DNA from 4 places in the Rhizobium cerradonense genome. Region 4 is predicted to be linked to each of the others. Evidence: predicted binding sites of a transcription regulator. Region 4 holds the regulator's gene; each other region holds the start of a gene.

Region 1 (5,375 bases), on a different contig from region 4:
ATGAACACGGTGCGCGTTGGTGGCGTGACTGGCGAGGATCGGCCGCTTGCTTTCCCCTTCACGGTGGCTGCATGGAATTTGGAGCGCTGCCTTTTCCCCCTCGAATCCGCCGCCAAGCTGAAGGCGACCAAAGCGCCGCTGATCCTGCTCTCCGAGATGGACGAGGGCATGGCGCGCACCGAACAGAATGACCCGACCGCGATCGTCGCCGGCGAACTCGGCATGAATTATGCTTATGGCGTGGAATTCCTGGAACTCAGCCTCGGCTCGGAAATCGAGCGTTCCTTCTGCCGCGACGATTTCAACGAGAAGGGCTTTCACGGCAACGCCCTGATGTCCTCCGTTGCCCTGAAGGATGCTTTCCTCTTCCGCCTGCCGGGCGAGGCCGTCTGGTTCAACGACGGAAATGAGCAGCCGCGCATCGGCGATCGCTGTGCTGTCGGCGCCATCGTCGGGACCGAGGCCGGTCCCCTCGTTGCCGTGTCGGTCCATCTCGAAAGTGTCGCGACCGCTGCCTATCGCGAGCGGCAGATGGCGGCGTTGATCGACGCTGTCGAGGCCTTCGCGCCCGGTCTTCCGATCCTGATCGGCGGCGATCTCAATACCGGCAATCACACCGGCGGTGATTTCTCGACCGATACCCTGTTCGCCACGGCCGAAGGCCGCGGCTTTGAATGCCATGGTGGCCCGCTGGATCAGACGAGCACGCGCCCGAGCCTGATCACGCGTTTTCCCGATCGCACCATGAAGCTCGATTGGTTCATCACCCGCGGTTTGAAGATCGGCGAAAGCCACCTTGTTTCCTCCCTCAATGAGGAGGGCAAGCCGCTATCCGATCATGACATGGTCGTCTGTACAATCGAAGGTTTTTCTGCCTGATCTCTGCAATCATTAAAATGCGCCAGATTTCATGAACCGCGCCGTTACCTCTTCCGTGCAATGGAAACTGAGACGCGCTTGGAATTGGGGGATTGCATGGTTTTGAGATTAATGTTGGCGAGCATGGCGGCCTTTGCCGCGCGTGCGGTCCCGGTTGTTGTTGCCTTGCCGCAGTCGAAGAGCTTCGTGGCTGGCGCCAGCGATGAGATGGAAATGAAGCCCTCGCCGATCGAACCGTCCTGGATCCTGGCCGGCGATCCGGTTGCGCGCATTGCCGAGCATTCGCGTGGGCGGGATGATGCCGCGATGACGGCGCTGTGGGATTGCACGGCAGGCGAGTTTCGCTGGTATTTCGGCTGGGACGAAACGGTGATGATCCTTGAGGGCGAGGTGCATATCACGACGGAAGACGGCGTCGAACGCACGCTCAGCGCGGGCGATGTCGCCTATTTCGCCGGCGGAACCTGGGCCACATGGCGCATTGATCACTATCTGCGCAAGGTCGCCTTCTGCCGCAAGCCATTCCCGAAGCCTTTGACCATGGCTTATCGCCTGCGCAACTTCATCCGGCAGGGCGGCGCACAGGGCCTTGCCGCCTGAGCGCGGCCAGCCCAGACGAAAGACGTCTCTGACGGAAGCCCTTGAATAGCCGTTGCGTTTGGATGCGGGCCGACCTACATCTGTCCGCAAATTCGAGCGAGGGCTGACTATGGCTGGTATCAAGAATGTTGCGGTCCAGATGGACCATGTGAAGAGCATCAACATTGCGGGTGACTCGACCTTCGCCATGAGCCTGGAAGCCCAGACCCGCGGCTACAAGCTCTTCCATTACACGCCCGAGCGCCTCAGCATGCGTGACGGCAATGTCTACGCGACGGTTGAGCCGATGATCCTTCGCGACGTCAAGGGCGATCACTTCGAGCTCGGCGAGCCGGAGCGCGTCGATCTCTCGACCATGGACGTGGTGCTGCTGCGCCAGGACCCGCCCTTCGACATGGCCTATATCACCTCGACGCATCTGCTGGAGCGCATCCACCCCAAGACGCTCGTCGTCAATGATCCGGCCTGGGTGCGCAATTCGCCGGAAAAGATCTTCGTCACCGAATTCGCCGACCTGATGCCGAAGACGCTGATCACGCGCGATCCTGCCGAAATTCGCCGCTTCCGCGAGGAGATGGGCGATATCATCCTGAAGCCGCTTTACGGCAATGGCGGCGCCGGCGTCTTTCATTCGACGCGGGACGACCGCAATCTATCCTCTCTGCTCGAAATGTTCGGCCAGCTCTTCCGTGAGCCCTTCATCGCTCAGCAATATCTGCCCGACGTGCGCAAGGGCGACAAGCGCATCGTCCTCGTCGACGGCGAGGCGGTCGGCGCGATCAACCGTGTGCCGGCCGAGCATGACAGCCGCTCCAACATGCATGTCGGCGGCCGCGCCGAGGCGACCGAACTGACGCCGCGCGAAAAGGAAATCTGCGAGCGCATCGGCCCGGCATTGAGAGCGCGCGGCTTCCTGCTCGTCGGCATCGACGTCATCGGCGACTATATGACCGAGATCAACGTCACCTCGCCGACCGGCCTGCGCGAAGTCAAGCGCTTCGGCGGCGCCGACATCGCCAGCCTGTTGTGGGATGCGATCGAAGCGAAGCGGGCTTGAGGGGCGCCAGCCCTCTAGGAATCGTGACGCCACCCCTCCGCTCGCCGCAAGGCGGGCTATATCGCGATGCCCATCCGGCGGCAGGTTAGGATCACTGCCGACGGTCCGGTGGAGCTATCGTCTGCGATGACCGTCGGCACGAAGCCGAAAAGTGGTTTCACGTCGACCATCATGCCGACGTAAGGCCGCTTGTCCATGACACCGTGCAGGCCGCCAAAGGAGCTGATGGTGCCGCAGACGCTGACGTAGCCCTTGCTATCCTTGGAAGCCGCCATCGGCCCGAAGATCAGCACGCCCTCATAGGGAAGCTGCTCGTGCAAACCCTTTTCCACCGCGGCAATTTCCTTGGCGCTTAATTGATAGGGAGCGCCTTTTTCCAGATTATCCCCGCCATCGATAGATTGGCAGCCGGCCAGAACAGCGCTCAGTAGAAGGGATAGCGATACTACAAGTCTCATATTTGCTCCGATTGTAGAAATCGTCCCTTCGTTCTTTTATTGTTCTTGTTTTATTCCATGTTTTCTGCCACTATGCAACCCATAGTCTGTTATGAAAAATTGATAACGGTAAACGAGTTAAAAGAGGGCGGGGATGGTAGCGCGCGTCAGCACGATTGCGTTTCAAGGCATTGAGGGCGTTCCTGTCGAAGTGCAGGTGATGATTTCCCCGGGCAAGGTGCTGATGCATATCGTCGGTCTGCCGGACAAGGCCGTGGCCGAAAGCCGCGAACGGGTGCAGGCAGCTCTTCATGCCTCTGGCCTGTCGCTGCCGCCGAAGAAGGTCACGGTCAATCTCGCACCCGCGGACCTGCCCAAGGAGGGCAGCCATTTCGATCTTCCGATCGCGCTTGGGCTGATGGCGGCGCTGGGCGCCATCCCGGCGGATGCGCTTGCGGCCTACACCGTCATCGGCGAGCTCAACCTCGATGGCACGATCGCGCCGGTCGCTGGCGCGCTGCCGGCCGCGATCGCCGCCAATGCCATCGGCAAGGGGCTGATATGCCCGTCCGAAAGCGGTCCTGAGGCCGCCTGGGCCGGCGCCGACATCGATATTCTCGCGCCGCGCAGCCTGATCGCGCTCGCCAATCATTTCCGCGGCACCCAGGTTCTGTCACGCCCCGAACCGGCGATCCGCGCCAATGCCGCCAACGTCCCCGATCTCGCCGATATCAAGGGCCAGGAAAGCGCCAAGCGGGCGCTGGAAGTGGCGGCGGCCGGGGGACATAATCTGCTTTTCGTCGGCCCGCCCGGCTCCGGCAAGTCGATGCTGGCCTCGCGCCTGCCATCCATTCTGCCGCCATTGTCGACGGCGGAGCTGCTGGAAGTGTCGATGATCCATTCCGTTGCCGGTCAGCTTTCGGGCGGAAAGCTCTCCGACCGCCGGCCCTATCGCACGCCGCATCACTCCGCCACCATGGCGGCGCTGGTCGGCGGCGGCTTGCGTGCCCGCCCGGGCGAGGTCTCGCTTGCCCATCACGGCGTCCTTTTTCTCGATGAATTGCCCGAGTTTTCGCCGCAGGCGCTGGACGCGCTGCGCCAGCCGCTGGAATCGGGCGAATGCGTCATCGCCAGGGCCAATCATCGCGTTTCCTATCCGGCGAGCATTCAATTGGTTGCAGCGATGAATCCCTGCCGTTGCGGCATGGCCGGCGAGCCGGGTCACACCTGCGCCCGCGGCCCGCGCTGCGTCGCGGATTATCAGGGCCGGATTTCCGGACCGCTGTTGGACCGCATCGATATCCGCCTCGACGTGCCCGCCGTCTCTGCGGCCGATCTCATCCGCCCGACGACGGCCGAAAAGAGCGCCGATGTCGCGCTTCGTGTCGCCCGTGCCCGCGAGCGGCAGCGCGAACGCTTCGAGGCTGCCGGGATGAAGGGAATTTCCACCAATGCCCGCTGCTCGACATCGATGATCGAAACGATCGCCGAGCCGGACGCCGCCGGCCTGCAATTGCTGCGCGACGCGGCCGAGAAGATGAAGTTTTCCGCCCGCGGCTATCATCGCGTACTGAAAGTGGCCCGCACGCTCGCCGATCTCGACGACAAGCAAACCGTCGGGCGCATCCACCTCGCAGAAGCCATTTCCTACCGCATTGCCGGCGAACGGCTGACCGCTGCGGCGTAAGCGCAAACGGCTGAAATGACAAAGGGCACCGCAGCGCCCTTTGAATCCCTGACGATCGAAGCTGACCGTGTCAGCCGCCCAGCCCTTCGAACAGCGCCGTCGAGAGATAGCGCTCGGCGAAGGAGGGGATGATGATGACGATATTCTTGCCTTCGTTTTCGGGACGCTGGCCGATCTTAATTGCAGCCGCCAGGGCCGCACCGGAGGAGATGCCGACTGGCACGCCTTCGAGCTTGGCGATGTGGCGTGCATGCTGGAAAGCTTCGTCATTGGTGACGGTGACGACTTCGTCATAGATATGCGTATCGAGAATCTTCGGGGCGAAGCCGGCGCCGATGCCCTGGATCTTGTGGGGACCCGGATTGCCGCCGGAGAGGATAGGCGAGTCAGCCGGCTCGACGGCGATGACCTTGATATTCGAATTGCGGGCTTTCAACACCTGGCCGACGCCGGTGATCGTGCCACCGGTACCGATGCCGGACACGAGGATATCGACTTGGCCGTCCGTATCGTTCCAGATTTCCTCTGCTGTCGTCTTGCGGTGGATTTCCGGGTTGGCCGGGTTTTCGAACTGCTGCGGGATGATCGCGTCGGGCAGCGTCGATGCCAGTTCCTCGGCCTTGGCGATCGCGCCCTTCATGCCCTTCGGACCCTCGGTCAGCACCAGCTCGGCACCGAGCAGCAGCAGCATCTTGCGGCGCTCGATCGACATCGT
Region 2 (5,375 bases), on a different contig from region 4:
CGGCTTCAGCACCGTGCTGATATGATGATTCACGAAGCGCTCGATGCGCGCGGCGACATGATCACGCGCATTGCCCGTCAACTGCTCGTCTGCGAGCAGGATGACGCGCGGACGCATGACGTGATCGCTGCCCGACAGCCGCGCCACGGGATCGCCGAGCCAACGGACGAGGCCATCCGCACTGATCGCCAAATCGCTGTTGCCTGCCGCATGGATACGGGCGGCGCGCGCCTCGAATTCCAGCGCCAGCGCCTTCTGCGAGGCCGTCTGGACAGCCTTGGCGTCCGGCCCCTCGGTTCCCGCGATAGGCGTGAACCGGAATCCGGTCAACTGTCCCACATGATGCCCCTCAACGAAGACATCCCCATTCACACTGATTTCAGCTTCCAGCATCGCATTCTCTCTCAGGCGCTTCATGAGCACAGATGTCCTGCGATCAACAAAGCGTTTCGTCAACCTCTCATGTAACGCGTCAGACAATCGATCTTCGATTTCCCGCGTCTTTTCTTGCCAGTGTGTCGGATCGGCAAGCCAACCGGGCCGGTTCGACACATAGGTCCAAGTCCTTATCTGCGCGATTCGCGCCGAAAGCGTGTCGATCTCACCGTCCGTCCGATCGGCGCGATGCACCTGCTCGGCAAGGAAGTCCTCTTTTACCGTGCCATAGCGCACAAGGTCGGAAAAGAGGGTGGCGATAAGATCGGCATGCTGGGCGGGCGTAATCCGCCGATAATCCGGAAGCGCGCAGGCTTCCCATAATTTTTCGACCCGCGCCGGATTATTGGCGAGATCGGAAATCTCCAGATCGCGCGACAGATATTCCAGCGCCTGCTGATCGACCGCCGGCAGTGCCCGCGTCAAGCCCTGTACGCGCGGTGCGCTCTCGAGGCTCGCGCGCAGCGAAGCGATCGAGGAGAAATCGAATTCCTTGGTGCGCCATTGTAGCACTTTAACCGTATCGAACTCGTGACCCTCAATGCGCCGTACCAATTCGTCGTCGAAGGGATCCACCTGGCCCGTTACGCCAAAAGTGCCGTCCTTCAGATGACGACCGGCGCGGCCGGCGACCTGGCCGAGTTCGCCCGGATTGAGATTGCGGAACTGATAGCCGTCAAACTTGCGATCCTGGGCAAAGGCGACGTGATCGACATCCAGATTGAGCCCCATGCCGATCGCATCGGTCGCCACGAGATATTCGACATCGCCGGCCTGATAGAGCGCGACCTGTGCGTTGCGGGTACGCGGGCTGAGCGCGCCGAGGACAACGGCGGCACCGCCGCGCTGGCGACGGATGAGTTCGGCGATGGCATAGACTTCGTCGGCGGAGAAGGCGACGATCGCTGTGCGCTGCGGCAGGCGGGTGATCTTCTTCTGTCCGGCATAGAAGAGATGCGACAGCCGCGGCCGCTCAACGACGGTGATCCCCGGCAGGAGCTGCTCAAGGATCGGCCGCATCGTGCCGGCGCCGAGCAGCAGGGTCTCGTCCCGCCCGCGCAAATGCAGGATACGGTCGGTGAAGATATGGCCGCGCTCCAGATCGCCGGCGAGCTGCACTTCATCGATCGCGACGAAAGAGGCCCGCGTCTCACGCGGCATCGCTTCGACGGTGCAGACGGAATAGCGCGCATTGGGCGGCGAGATCTTTTCTTCGCCGGTGACCAGCGCGACATACTGAGCCCCGACCTTCTCGACGACACGCGTATAGACCTCGCGCGCCAAGAGCCGCAGCGGCAGGCCGATGACGCCATTGCCGTGCGCCACCATGCGCTCGATGGCATAATGAGTCTTGCCGGTATTGGTGGGTCCGAGCACCGCGGTCACGCCGCGTCCGCTCAGGATCATTGGCTGCGAAGTCTGAGTCATAGGTCCATGCATGGGCGAGAAACCACTGTCTTCCGATCAGCAAGGTCCCCAGGGAAGAGAAGAAGAGATGACGACCATATGTGACAAAGGCAAGACCTGAATGAAAAAACAACGGCTAGAATATGCGATTTTATCTTTGGCCGTCTCAACCGAAAGCTACATTCTCTCTGCATCCAAAACGAGTCCGGGTGAGTCGAGAACAGCTTGAGAACGAATCGGCGACGAATCGCTGACTCCGCCATGTTCCCTTTGTGTTCACCACTATATATGGATTTCGATTTACAAACCGCCACCAGATAGTGAATCGCATTGGGACTCCTTTTTCACGTGAATCAGGAGCCATCACGCGAATCCGGCGAACCAGCCTTCCCGTTTGGAAACATGGTTAACCATCTGTAAATTCCGCAATTTTCCGAGATAAATATCGAGAACGGCTCTGAGTTAAGATTCGGGCCAAAGCCGGAACGAATCGGCGACGAATCGCTGACTTTCCACAATTCCGCATTTGTTCTCCACAACATCTAGTGCCTTCTCCGGCGAAATGCCCAGGACTCTGCAGGGTTGAAGCGCCAAATCACGTCGAATCGTGGATTGCAATTAACTTTTGAGCGAAACGTAATATGAAAAGTCCATAATCTCTCGCATTGATTGCAATCGTTAACTTTCCGACCAAAGCCGGAACGAATCGGCGACGAATCGCTGATTATGTCGTGTACTGTATTTGTTCACGGCTAGATATAGCGTTCGGAGGGGAAGCTCATCCAAAGGGAGGATGATGTGACGATATGGGTAGCGAAAAAATTCGCCGGCATTAACCATTTCGACCGAGGAATTACCACTTTCCGGCGATAAGGCCTAAACCTTCCTCGCCGAAAGGGGTAGGTTCTCCGAGGCCACAATCCCTGCCGCCGTTAACCAAAGCCCAAATACAGAACGAATCGCTGACGAATCACGGACAAGCTCGCTTTCCCGTTTCGTTCACCGCAACATATTGTATTTTAAATTGTTTTTAACCATATCCCGCGGTCGTCGGCGGGTATTTTCTTGCGCAGCTCGCAGCCGGGCATTAACCTTTGCCCGGGGCATGCCGGCTCATCTTCATGTCTTGTTATTTCTGAGCCGGAACAATTTCTCGTGAAATAAGTTTCTATCGACAGCGGCATTGGTGCGCCCTCATTCTCGAGGAGTGGATAAGGACGCATCGGCACTTGTATCTAGGCGCATCTTATCCGCTTGCGTGAGGTCGCTCTGGCGGGATGCTCTAGGCGCTGGACGCGGAGGAATACGCTATGCTTGGTACAATATTGCTCGTGATTTTGATTCTGCTGCTGATCGGAGCGCTCCCGAACTGGGGTTACAGCCGAGGTTGGGGATATGGTCCATCAGGTGGTCTCGGACTAGTTCTCGTCATCGTTCTTATTCTGCTATTGATGGGCCGGATCTGATCCGGCTGAGTTTGTTGAAAATCTCACACTAGGGAGCAATACCATGAAGAAAATCATTGTCGCGATCGCTCTTGTCGGCGCACTCGCCTCATGCACAGCAACCGAGAAGGGCACAGCCATAGGCGCCGGCACCGGCGCGATCATAGGCGGTGTCGCCAGCAATAGCTGGGGTGGCGCCGCAATCGGTGCCGTCGCCGGTGGCGCCGTTGGCTACCTCATCGGCCGGTCCCACGAGCACCAGGGCTATTGCATCTACCGCGACCGCTATGGCCGCCGCTATGAGGCTCGCTGCCGGTAAGCCGGTATAGACAAAGATCGATTTCTTCCGGCCGATCGTCAGCGCTTCGTTGACGATCGGTCATGAAAGCCAAATCTTTCGCGCCGAAAATTTGGGCCGACATTTCTTGAGACGAACACTCACACCCACGCAGGTTTCGGGGGGATCGCGTCAACGTTTTTGGAAAGGAACGGCACCATGGCCGAATTCATTGCAAGTATCGCAGCATTCGCTCTTGTCGGCACCACATTTTATGTACTCGGCCATGCCGTACGGATGCGGGACAAGGAAATGCGCCGTGTGGTCCTTAAGCCTGTCGTTTTGGAATTCAAACCCCGGCCACGGCCGTCCGTGAATTCACGCCAGCGATGACTGCCGGGCAATTTCCCGGCAATCATCCGCCACTTCAGCCCATCAGCTCAAACGAAGAACTGGCCGCCATTGGCGCTGATCGTCGATCCCGTGATGAAGCCGGAATCGTCGCTAGCAAGGAAGACCGCGACGCGGGCGACTTCCTCGGGCTCGCCGAGGCGTCCCACAGGGATCTGCGGAATGATGCGCTCGTTCAGCACCTTTTCCGGCACCGCCAGCACCATCTCGGTGCCGATATAACCGGGGCAGATGGCATTGACGGTGATGTTCTTGGCAGCACCCTCCTGGGCCAGCGCCTTGGTGAAGCCGAGATCGCCGGCCTTGGCGGCGGAATAGTTCGCCTGGCCCATCTGGCCCTTCTGACCATTGATCGAAGAGATGTTGATGACGCGGCCGAAGCTGCGGTCACGCATGCCCTGCCAGACATGATGCGTCATGTTGAACAGGCCGGTAAGGTTGGTATTGACGACCTCGTGCCACTGCTGCGGCGTCATCTTGTGGAACATGGCGTCACGGGTGATCCCGGCATTGTTGACGAGGATCTCGATGGGGCCAAGCTCCTCCTGCACCTTGGCAATGCCGACGCCGCAAGCTTCATAGTCGGACACATCCCATTTATGGACGGAAATGCCCGTCTCCTCGCGGAAAGCCTGTGCCTTCTCGTCGTTGCCGGCATAGGTTGCCGCAACCCGGTAGCCTGCATTGCGCAGCGCTATCGAAATGGCCGCCCCGATGCCGCGTGTCCCGCCTGTCACCAACGCCACTCTGCTCATGTCCACTCCCCTCTGTTACCGCTAGAGCAGGATGAGCGAACCCGAATCGCTCATCCGTCTCTCGCTATTTATTTTAGCATGACCTTGTTTACAACCATTCCCGCATCGTTTGGCGCGACGCGGCTAAAAGCGCCTCGAAGCACATGGCGACACCCATGCCGCCGCCGATGCAGAGCGTTGCGAGACCCTTCTTGGCGCCGCGGCGCTTCATTTCGAACAGCAGCGTGTTGAGGATGCGCGCGCCGGAGGCGCCGATCGGATGGCCGATGGCGATGGCACCGCCATTGACGTTGACGATCGACGTATCCCAGCCGAGATCCTTGTTGACGGCGCAGGCCTGTGCAGCGAAGGCCTCGTTTGCCTCGACGAGGTCGAGATCGCCGACCGACCAGCCCGCCTTTTCCAAGGCCTTGCGCGAGGCAGGGATCGGGCCGCTGCCCATGATCTGCGGATCGACGCCGGCAGTTGCCCAGGAGACGATACGTGCAAGCGGCTGGATGCCGCGGCGCGAGGCTTCCGACTCGGTCATCAGCACGGCAGCAGCCGCGCCGTCATTCAGGCCCGAAGCATTGCCGGCCGTCACCGTGCCTTCCTTGTCGAAGGCCGGGCGCAGCTTGGTCATGCCGTCCAGCGTCGCACCGTGAC
Region 3 (5,375 bases), 620 kb from region 4:
GGCTCTGGTCGACATAGCTGAGATGCACTGTCTCGCCGATGCGGATCGAGCCGGAATCCGGCTTTTCCTGCCCGGTAATCATCTTGAACAGGGTCGTCTTGCCGGCGCCGTTCGGGCCGATGATGCCGACGATGCCGCCCGGCGGCAGCTTGATCGACAGATCGTTGACCAGCGTGCGACCTTCGAAGCCCTTGGTGATGCCCTCCATCTCGATCACCACCTGGCCGAGACGCTCGCTGACCGGAATGATGATCTGCGCATCACCGGGGCGCTGATTTTCGGCAGCATCGACTAGCTGTTCGTAAGCGTTGATACGCGCCTTGGACTTGGCTTGACGGGCCTTGGGGCTGGAGGCGATCCATTCCTGTTCGCGGCTGATTGCCTTCTGACGGCCAGCTTCTTCCCGGGCTTCCTGCAGCATGCGCTTGGCTTTGGCCTGCAGATAAGCGGAATAATTGCCTTCGTAGGGAATGCCACGACCGCGGTCGAGTTCGAGAATCCAGCCGGTAACATTGTCGAGGAAGTAACGGTCGTGGGTGATCATCATCACGGCACCCGGATAGTCGCGCAGGTGCTTTTCCAGCCAGGCGATGGTCTCGGCGTCGAGATGGTTGGTCGGTTCGTCGAGCAGCAGCAGGTCCGGCTGCGAGAGAAGCAAGCGGCAAAGCGCGATACGGCGGCGCTCACCGCCGGAAAGGCTGGTGACTTCGGCATCGCGCGGCGGGCAGCACAATGCTTCCATCGCCATCTCGACCTGGCTTTCCAGATCCCAGAGATTCTGGCTGTCGATGATATCCTGGAGTTTGGCGCCCTCGTCCGCCGTCTCGTCGGAATAGTTCATCATCAATTCGTTGTAGCGATTGAGGATTTCGGTTTTCTTGGCAACGCCTTCCATGACGTTTTCGAACACCGTCTTGTTGGGATCGAGCTGAGGCTCCTGCGCCAGGTAGCCGATAGTGGCGCCTTCGGCCAACCAGGCTTCGCCAGTATATTCCTTGTCGAGGCCGGCCATGATGCGCAGCACGGTCGACTTACCGGCACCGTTCGGGCCGAGAATGCCGATCTTGGCGTCGGGATAAAAAGAGAGATGAATATTTTCGAGGATCTTCTTGGCGCCATAGGCCTTATTTAGACCGGCCATATGATAGATGAACTGACGTGCCATAGCTTGGGTTACTCCACGGGCGGATACATTGCGAATTGTGCCGCTATGTAGGCGAAACCCCGCCCTCGGGCAACGGAGAAACCTTGTCCGAGGGCATTTATCGCGCCGAGCCGCCTGCTGGGTGTCAGAAACCCGCTGCGTCCACCACGCCCTGATCGCAGCCGAACGATGTGCTGCCGGCGCCCTGGATCAATTGCTCGAGTCGCGGCTCGTTTCCTTCCGACGGCTGAATAGCGTCTTCCGACAAGCCGATCGTCAGTTCCGAGATCACCCGCACCTTGCCGACTTGGCGGCAGCTCATCTTCACGCGGCCACTGGCGCCCTCGCCAAAACTTTTGTCGAAAGCAGCCTTGATGGTTTCGGCATCGAGCGTCTTGCCGATATTCTGCGCGAAAAGATCGCGCACAGCGGACGCATTGAGTTCATTGATCAACCCCACCGCAGTCCCGAAATAATCATCGGCGCTGAGCTTGGTGCAACTGCCGTGTTTGATCCACTCATGCCGCTCCAGACCGGATTGCGTGCCGGGCATGACTTTGTCCAGCGCGGCCTTGGTTTCCGCCGAGAGTTGAACAGCCGGCAGGTCTTTCCAGTCCCGGCCGCGATCGGACTGCTTCAGATCATCGGAAACGTCGCAATATTCCTGCCGCATCGGCCAGAGGCCGTGTAGTGAAAAGTTCTTGGCGTCAAAATTATTCGCTGATTGATTTCGGCATTCCGCCTTCTTTTGGTTCGTCGCGCAGAACGCGGGTTCCCAACTCGCCGCCAGAATAAAGCGCGTCCGTCCATGGCTATTCTCCTCAGCCACGGCACTCGTCGCCATCACCACCGCAGTCAGAACCGCAACTGCAAACCTTTGAAGCCAAGGCTTCATTTCATACCTCCAAAATAGAACAATATGAGAACAAATAAGCAGTTTGATTTGCCGCACGCAACCCTGAATCGCAAAAACCACGAAGATTTATTTCTGTGAGCTTCCCTCGCCGTCCATTGCAATCCCGCCGGCGATGACCTTTCGTCCCACATGGGGAGGAAACACGCATGATGTTTGCCGAAACGAGGCATTTGCATAGTCCGACGGGCGCGACGCTCGCCTATCATCATGCGCCGGCAGATGGCGCCGCGCGTGGCATGCTTCTCGTCAGCCACGGTCTTGCCGAACATTCCCGTCGCTATGAACGCTTCGCCGCAGCGATGGCAGCGCGCGGCTTTCATGTCTATGCTCACGATCATCGCGGCCACGGCGAGACAAAAGCTGTCGATGCGCCACTCGGCCGCTTCGCAAGGCGCAATGGTGTCGATGCGGTCATTGCCGATGTGCTGGCGATGCGCGAGCTTGCCGCAACCGCCCATCCCGGCCTGCCGATCATTCTCTTCGGCCACTCCATGGGCGGGCTGATCAGCCTCAACGTAGCCGTGACGCATCCCGACAAGTTCGATGCCGTCACCGTTTGGAACTCGAATTTCAACCCTGGTCTCGCCGGGCGCGCGGCGCAGATCATCCTGAAGGCAGAACGCATGCTGAAGGGGTCCGATGTCCCGAGCGGGCTGTTGCCGAAGCTGACCTTCGGCGCCTGGGGCCAATCGATCGCCAACCGCCGCACCGAATTCGATTGGCTATCCCGTATTCCCGAAGAGGTGGATAAGTACATTGCCGACCCGCTCTGCGGCTTCGATGCCTCGGTGTCGCTGTGGCTGGATATTTTCGAACTGACCTTCCGTGCACCACAAAGGGATCACCTCGATAGGCTTCGGCGCGACATGCCGATCCATCTTATCGGCGGCAGGCATGACCCGGCGACGAACAATGGAAAAGCAATTTCCTGGCTGTCAGATCATTTGAAAAAGGCCGGCTTCTCGCATACCACCATGACCATCTATCAGGACATGCGGCATGAGACTCTGAACGAGATCGGTGCGGCCACAACCATTTCGGATTTTGCCGACTGGTGTCAGCAAGTGACGGCAAAGGACTGATTCCCAAAGGAATGTTTGAATAAATGCCACCGGCGGTTCCCTGCCCCGTTTGCATCAACCGAAGCCTCCATATTCTCTGGCGCGAGCGGCGCTTTGCTTCCGGGCCGGTATCCGATACATCTGAGAACACTTTCGTGCCGTAGCCGCCCATCGGGACCGATATGACCGATAATAAAACCAAGAAACCACCCCTTTCCGGCATTCGTGTCATCGAACTCGCCCGCGTTCTTGCCGGCCCCTGGGCAGGGCAGATGCTGGCCGATCTCGGCGCCGATGTCATTAAGGTCGAGAACCCGGATGGAGGCGACGATACGCGCCAATGGGGTCCGCCTTTCGTCGAAGGCAAGGATGGGAAAAACCTGTCCGCCGCCTATTACCACTCCGCCAATCGCGGCAAACGTTCCGTTGTCGCTGATCTGAAGACCGAAGAGGGCCAGGCCCTTGTTCGGCGGCTGGTCATAACCGCCGATGTGCTGATCGAGAATTTCAAGCTGGGCGGCCTCGTCAAATATGGACTCGACTACGGGAGCCTGCGGAAGATCAATCCAAAACTGGTCTATTGCTCGATCACCGGCTTCGGCCAGACCGGTCCCTATGCCGGTCTCGCAGGCTATGACTATATCGTCCAGGGCATGTCCGGCTTCATGTCGATTACCGGCGAGCCAGATGGGCAGCCGATGAAGGCGGGTGTCGCGATCGCCGATATCTTTACCGGAATCTATGCCGTCTCCGCGATCGAAGCAGCCCTCATCCATGCGCTGAAGACCGGCGAAGGTCAGCTTGTCGACATGGCGCTGCTCGACGTGCAATCCGCCGTGCTTGCCAATCAGAACATGAACTACCTGATCTCCGGCAAGGCTCCCACTCGCCTTGGCAATGCGCATCCCAATATCTCGCCCTATGAGGTCGTGCCGACGGCCGATGGCTACCTGATCCTTGCTGTCGGCAATGACGGGCAGTTCCGCCGCCTCTGCACGATTCTCGGCATCGACGAGCAGGCAAATGATGAGCGCTACGCAACCAACAAGGCGCGCGTCGCCCATCGCCACGACGTCCGCGCTTTCATCTCGGCGAAAACGCTTTCCTGGAAAAAGGCGGATCTGCTGAAAGCCTGCGAGGACAATGCCGTGCCGGCCGGCGCGATCAATACGATCGAAGACATGTTCGCCGACCCGCAGATTGAGGCTCGCGGCCTGCGGATCGACCTCGAGGATGCCGCAGGCACCGTCATCCCGAGCGTACGGACGCCGGTCGTCTTGTCGGAAACGCCGCTGACCTATACGCGGCCAAGCCCGCGCCTTGGTGAACATCAGGAGGAGGTTCTCGCCGAATTGGCGGAACTGGAAGGAAGGGCGAAACCATGAAACGCACCGGCGGCCAGCTTATCGTCGAAGCCCTCAAGGCAAATGGCGTGCAGCGCATCTCCTGCGTTCCCGGCGAAAGCTTTCTGGCCGTGCTCGATGCGCTGCATGACAGCGACATCGATGTGCTGGTCTGCCGCCAGGAGGGCGGCGCGGCGATGATGGCGGACGCCTGGGGTCGGCTGACGGGTGAGCCCGGCATCTGCATGGTCACCCGCGGGCCGGGGGCGACCAATGCCTCGGCCGGCCTGCATATTGCCCGACAGGATTCGATCCCGCTAATCCTCTTCATCGGCCAGGTACAGCGCGATGCCCGCGAGCGCGAGGCCTTCCAGGAGGTGGAGTTCCGCCGCGCCTTCACCGAATTCGCCAAATGGGTCGGCGAGATCGACGATGCCGCCCGCATTCCGGAATTCGTCACCCGCGCCTTCGCGGTGGCCACTTCGGGCCGGCCCGGCCCCGTCGTGCTGACACTACCCGAGGACATGCTGCGCGACGAGGTCGAAGCCCCACATGCCAAGCGCTACATGCCGGTCGCTGCCCATCCCGGCCGCAGCCAGATCGATGATCTCCATTTGCGCCTGATCGCAGCGGAACGGCCAATGGTTATCCTCGGCGGCACGCGCTGGGACGAGGACGCGGTCGCTAACCTCCGGAGCTTCGCCGAACGCTTCAAGCTGCCCGTCGGCTGCTCCTTCCGTCGGCAAATGCTGTTCGATCATCTGCATCCGAATTATGCCGGCGATGTCGGTATCGGTATCAACCCCGCGCTGGCGAAGGAGATCAAGGAAGCCGACCTGCTGATCCTTCTCGGCGGACGCCTTTCCGAGATGCCATCGTCCGGCTACACACTGGTCGATATCCCCTACCCG
Region 4 (5,375 bases):
CTGGCCTAGTGACAACAAGAACAGTGCGCGCATGGTGCTGGCCGTCCGCGGTGCGCGCGCGCTCGTCATCGTAGCCGCGGTCGCCTGGATTACCGTCGTCTGGCACTATGATCCCAACATCCTCGCACGAGAAAATCCGGCGATCGACGCCGCTGTTCGCGGTGCGCTGAAGAGCGTCGTCGTTCTGATTTTGGCCGATCTCTGCTGGCAATTGTCGAGGGCATTCATTGACGAGAAATTGAGCGCCGCCGACAGCAGTGCCTCCTCGCCATCGGCGGAAGCCGCGCGCGCGGGCCGCCTTCGCACCCTGTTGCCGATCTTCCGCAACGCGCTGGCAGCCATCGTTATCGCAGCCGCCGTCCTCACCGTGCTGTCCGAAATGGGCGTGCAGATCGGGCCGTTGATTGCGGGGGCCGGCATATTCGGCGTGGCGATCGGCTTCGGCTCGCAAACGCTCGTCAAGGATATCGTCAGCGGCATTTTCTACCTGATGGACGATGCCTTCCGCGTCGGCGAATACGTTCAAAGCGGCAGCTACAAGGGAACCGTGGAATCTTTCAGCCTGCGTTCCGTCAGGCTTCGACATCATCATGGTCCGGTGTTCACAGTTCCCTTCGGCGAACTCGGCGCCGTTCAGAACATGAGCCGCGACTGGGCGATCGATAAATTCCTGCTACGGGTTCCGTTCAATACCGACGTCACCAAGGCGAAAAGGATCGTCAAGCAAATCGGAGAGCAGTTGAAAGAAGATCCGGAAATCGGACCGCAGATTCTTGAAACCCTGAAAATGAAGGGGGTGGAGCAAATTGGCGACTTCGGTATCGAACTGAGTTTTGCCTTTACCGCCCTCCCCGGTCGGCAAACCTACATACGGCGCCAGGCCTATACCATGATCCGCGACGCATTCATGGAAAACGGCATCGACTTCGCTCAGCCGACAGTGCAGGTGGGTGGCGAGGAAAAATCCGATGCCGCGATCGCAGCCATGACACTGCAGAGAAAGAAGATCGCTGAGCAAATGACGCAATCGGCAGCGCCGCCGACCTGAACGTTCGCGCGAGATCAGTAACCAGCCTCATCTCCGCGCGCTTCTTTGGCAAGGCGACACCTCTGGGGCGGATACCGGATGACGTTGGACAGAAAGGAGATCCAATGTGCTGAACGACCATCTGACGTCTATTGCCGCGCACGTTATTCAGATAGCGCTGACAGCGGTCTTTCTGCTGGCGGGCACTGCCGGGTGCCTCAATGTCTTTTCGGCCAGGCTCGCCCGCGTCTCCGACCGGGTCAACAGCCTTTTCGAACGGGTGACCTCTGAGGACCCGGATGAAACACGGTTGCTGCAGCTCTACTATCTGCGGCGGCGAACATTGGCGCTGGAGATCGCAGTTCTGCTCGGCACGACATCGGGCGTGTTCACATGCCTTGCGACGCTCGGCCTCATGGGCGGTGCGATTCGCCAGCAGTTTCGCGAGCAATTGCTGCTCTGGCTCTTTGGGCTTGCCGTCTTCGCACTCATGGGCGCCTTTGTGGCCTTTCTCGTCGAGATGATTCTGGCCGGGCGCAGCATGCTAAGGCAGATCGCCAACGACCGTACCTTGCTCGAGCACCGGCACGGGAGTTCGAGGAAAAGTTCAACCTATTGATATCCCGTCGAATATTACTACGGATGGCACCAATCCCGGCCCCTCAGAAATCCGGATTCCCAGTCAGATCCATAGCTTGCTCTCCATGGTTCGGAGAGTGTCGTCCTCCAAAGAGCTTATAGAACGAAGAACATGGCTTTTCGCCGCCTTGGAGATAATCAGTTTTGGGATCGTCCGAAATTTTGCTTCGCCCGATTCCGCATATATTTCTGCTATTTAGTTTGAAGGTGCCGGGAAAAAATCATCTGCCCGGGACCTGTTATGTTCCCCATTTATTTGATGCACCTACAAAATGTTCACCGAAATTTAAGGGCTTGCGGAACACATATGGAACATATAGTGTCCGTTCTGGATTTGTTTCACGACACCTTCTCAGTCCCGAGGTTCAAAACGATGTTGACGCGCAAGCAGCAGGAACTGCTTCTCTTCATTCACGAACGAATGAAGGAGTCCGGTGTTCCGCCATCTTTCGACGAGATGAAGGATGCGCTGGACCTTGCGTCCAAATCCGGTATTCACCGTCTCATCACGGCTTTGGAAGAGCGCGGCTTCATCCGTCGCCTGCCGAACCGAGCCCGAGCGCTGGAGGTCATCAAGCTGCCGGAGGCCTATAGCCCGAGCCTGCAGCCTCGCCGCGGCTTTTCGCCAAGCGTCATCGAGGGTAGCCTTGGCAAGCCGCAACTTGTGCCGCCGCCCGCACCCGCAAAGCCGGTGAGTGAGGACAACAACAGTTCGGTTTCGGTACCCGTCATGGGCCGCATTGCCGCCGGCGTTCCGATCTCGGCCATCCAGAACAATACTCACGACATCACCGTTCCCGCCGACATGCTCGGCTCCGGCGAGCATTATGCGCTGGAGGTCAAGGGCGACTCGATGATCGATGCCGGCATCTTTGATGGCGATACCGTCATCATCCGCAACGCCACGACCGCCAATCCCGGCGACATCGTCGTCGCTCTCGTCGATGATGAAGAGGCGACATTGAAGCGCTTCCGCCGCAAGGGAGCCTCGATCGCGCTTGAAGCGGCAAACCCTGCTTACGAAACCCGCATCTTCGGGCCGGATCGAGTGAAGGTACAAGGCAAGCTCGTCGGTCTCATTCGCCGCTATCACTGACCGGTGACGCCGGCTTGAGCGGCGCGCCAAAAGTGTCTGTTCGCCAGTCGTAGGAGCGATGCAGGCTCCATGGCCGCGAAAGGTTTTCAAACGCTGCCGTCATTATCGGTTTATCGGTGCTAAGGCTCATTTCGATGGACCCTGTGCGGCGCAATGTTGCACCTGTGAAGAGCGTGGCGCCAGAGCGGCAGCGATCAAGACGCAGCCGTACGGAGGTGATGACGATATTGGCCGTGTCGCAGGCCGGAGCGAGATAGGCGGCATCTTCAATGGTGACAAGCATGTCGCCATTATCCAGCATTGCCACGCACCATGCACCTTTTTGGCAGGCGAAACCGCCCGGCCCGGCCGCGTCTAATGCCGCATCCATCGCCTTTCGAACGGTGCTCTGTTCTTCGGAATTCAGGCGACGATGCTTGTCTGATTTGCTGATTTTGGGGAGCTGACTATCCGGCGGAAGCATCGTTGGCGGTTGCTGCTCGGTGATCGCCAATGCTCTTTGCCACTGCTCGAAGATGAAATCCGGCGGTTTTTCGCGGTTTGTCGTCAGCGCACCGTTGCGCAACAAGGCGACCAGCGTGCCGTCCTCGGAGATCATGAGATCAGGCTTCAGGACACCGGGGCCGAGCGCCACGACTGCGACCGAACCGGTGATCAAGAGCGCACCTGCATGTCGCAGCCATGTTCTCAGCAAGGTCATCAGCAAGAAGCCGGCTATGACCGTCGGGAACAGCCAGACCGGCAGCCGGCCGAAGGGAATATTACCGCCCCAGGCGGCAACCGTTTTGGCAATGACGATGACGACATCAAGTCCCCAGCCGGTTATCTGCCAGAAAGGGGCATCAACGCCAAATGGCATCAGTAGCGTCGCCGCCATGCCAAACGGCATGACGACAAAGGAGACGACCGGCATAGCCGCCAGATTGGCAACGAGGCCATATGTCGCCAACCGGTGAAAATGTTCTATCGAGAAGATTGCCGTCGATGCGCCGCCTATAAAAGAGGTCGACAATATGCTTCCGAAGAAACGGGAAACGAAGAGCAGCGGACGCATGACCCGGAACCGGGAGAGAACGCTCTCCCGATGCGGCCTCCTCGCCCAGAGCGAATAGCCGGACACCAACGCCAGGGTCGCGGCGTAAGACATCTGAAAACTTGGTCCGAGCGCCTGCGAAGGCGACAGTATGAGAATGACTATCGCCGATAGCGCCACGTTGCGCAGGCTGATGGATGGCCGGTCGAAGAGCACGGCGATCAGCATGATCGCCATCATGATGAAGGCACGCTCCGCGGATACCCCGAAGCCGGAAATGAGGTAATAAGCCGTCACTGTGACCAGCGCGCCGAAGGCCGCAATCTTCTTCGTTGGCCAAGCCTGTGCCACGCCGAAAAACAGACTGAGGGCATAGCGTAAACCGACATAAAAGATGCCCGCGGAGAGCGCCATGTTTAGGCCGGAGATGGCGATGATATGCGCAAGACCCGAGGTCCGCAGCGCTTCGGTCGTGTCGTCTGAGATCGCTCGTCTCTCATCGGTGACAAGCGAAGCCGCAAAGGCGCCGGTGTCTCCGGGCAAAAGCGTCCTGATTCTATCGCCGATATGGCTGCGCAAACCGGCAAGCCAGATATCCGCCTTGTCGAGGACCGATCCCTGAACTACATCACTAGTCGGTGACAATAGTGTCGGCGTTCCATAGGCAAAGCCATTCGCGCCGGTGCCATCGAAATAGGCGCTGAAGGCGAAATCGTTGAGGCCGGGCAAGGCAGGTCCGGCCGGCGGCGTCAACCGCGCTCTACCCTGAATGCGGTCGCCGAGTTCGAAGGGCTGGAGCTGTTTGCGCACGAAAATGGTGATCTGCGCCGGCGGCCTGCGAATGGTCGGTTTTTCCGTTGCCTCCAGGGCGACGACATAGCGCCAATGGCCCTTGTCGTCGGCTTCACGCCGTTCGATCCGCCCGGTGATGGTGGTCGTCACCGCAGAGTCGAGCATCACCGTCGATGCGCGCCAGGTTTCGCATTGCGCCAGAGCCATGCCGGAGCACATCAGCATGCCGGCAAACAATATGTGCCGTAGCACTCGCCCCGCGTGCTGCTGGCGGAAGAATGCGACAGCGAAGATAAGGAGGGCCGCAAAAACAGCTTGCGGCGGCGGATCGGCTCCGACCGAGAACCAGACGATCGCGCCGGCGCCGATGTAGACCGGCGCAAATAGCATCGCGCGACCGTGCGCCGCCTCTTCTTCGGCTAAATGGTAAATGCCGGGTCGGATGCTGCCCGCCGCGAGGCGAAGGCGGGCAATAAGCGCGGCATGGTCCTGTGTCCGCTCCGGCCGCGACGCTTTGGCACGAGAAATAACGGCGCCCACGCCCTCCTCGCGCACGGCAACCGCAGCCAATTCCCGACTATCCACCTGCGGATCCGGTGCCTCTAAATTAGGCATATACTCCAGCGCCCACGCAAAACTACAGCTATAGCGAGAGTTTTGCCGTCACCGGCCAGTGATTTCAACTGAAATCGGCGTCATCGCCGACAAATGACGCTAATTCACGCTTGCGCAAAATGGTCCCTTCTACCGCAGTGCCCAAAAGTTGATACCGCAATGCACAAATAGGC

Evidence for each region. Region 4 encodes LexA, which represses DNA repair genes until DNA is damaged. Its sites were predicted from a motif close to TGTTCNNNNTGTGTTCNG; they were not measured.
Region 1: the regulator LexA is predicted to act here: its motif matches at 3,024-3,041, upstream of PH547_RS18190 (YifB family Mg chelatase-like AAA ATPase).
Region 2: the regulator LexA is predicted to act here: its motif matches at 2,105-2,122, upstream of PH547_RS11410 (helicase-related protein).
Region 3: the regulator LexA is predicted to act here: its motif matches at 2,055-2,072, upstream of PH547_RS03890 (ribonuclease T2 family protein).

Annotation. Positions count from the first base shown of each region.
Region 1 is NZ_JAQJCK010000007.1:296,717-302,091, reverse strand. It holds gene PH547_RS18210 (exonuclease/endonuclease/phosphatase family protein) at 1-879, shown strand, start outside; gene PH547_RS18205 (cupin domain-containing protein) at 976-1,479, shown strand; gene gshB (glutathione synthase) at 1,589-2,536, shown strand; gene PH547_RS18195 (hypothetical protein) at 2,593-2,994, opposite strand; gene PH547_RS18190 (YifB family Mg chelatase-like AAA ATPase) at 3,128-4,660, shown strand; gene cysK (cysteine synthase A) at 4,731-5,375, opposite strand, start outside.
Region 2 is NZ_JAQJCK010000004.1:156,206-161,580, reverse strand. It holds gene PH547_RS11410 (helicase-related protein) at 1-1,863, opposite strand, end outside; gene PH547_RS11405 (DUF3309 family protein) at 3,153-3,308, shown strand; gene PH547_RS11400 (YMGG-like glycine zipper-containing protein) at 3,352-3,606, shown strand; gene phbB (beta-ketoacyl-ACP reductase) at 4,005-4,730, opposite strand; gene PH547_RS11390 (acetyl-CoA C-acetyltransferase) at 4,819-5,375, opposite strand, start outside.
Region 3 is NZ_JAQJCK010000001.1:800,236-805,610, forward strand. It holds gene ettA (energy-dependent translational throttle protein EttA) at 1-1,165, opposite strand, end outside; gene PH547_RS03890 (ribonuclease T2 family protein) at 1,290-2,039, opposite strand; gene PH547_RS03895 (alpha/beta fold hydrolase) at 2,210-3,142, shown strand; gene caiB (succinate--glutarate CoA-transferase) at 3,304-4,506, shown strand; gene PH547_RS03905 (thiamine pyrophosphate-binding protein) at 4,503-5,375, shown strand, end outside.
Region 4 is NZ_JAQJCK010000001.1:177,104-182,478, reverse strand. It holds gene PH547_RS00960 (mechanosensitive ion channel family protein) at 1-1,048, shown strand, start outside; gene PH547_RS00955 (DUF2721 domain-containing protein) at 1,155-1,646, shown strand; gene lexA (transcriptional repressor LexA) at 2,040-2,762, shown strand; gene PH547_RS00945 (ComEC/Rec2 family competence protein) at 2,743-5,202, opposite strand.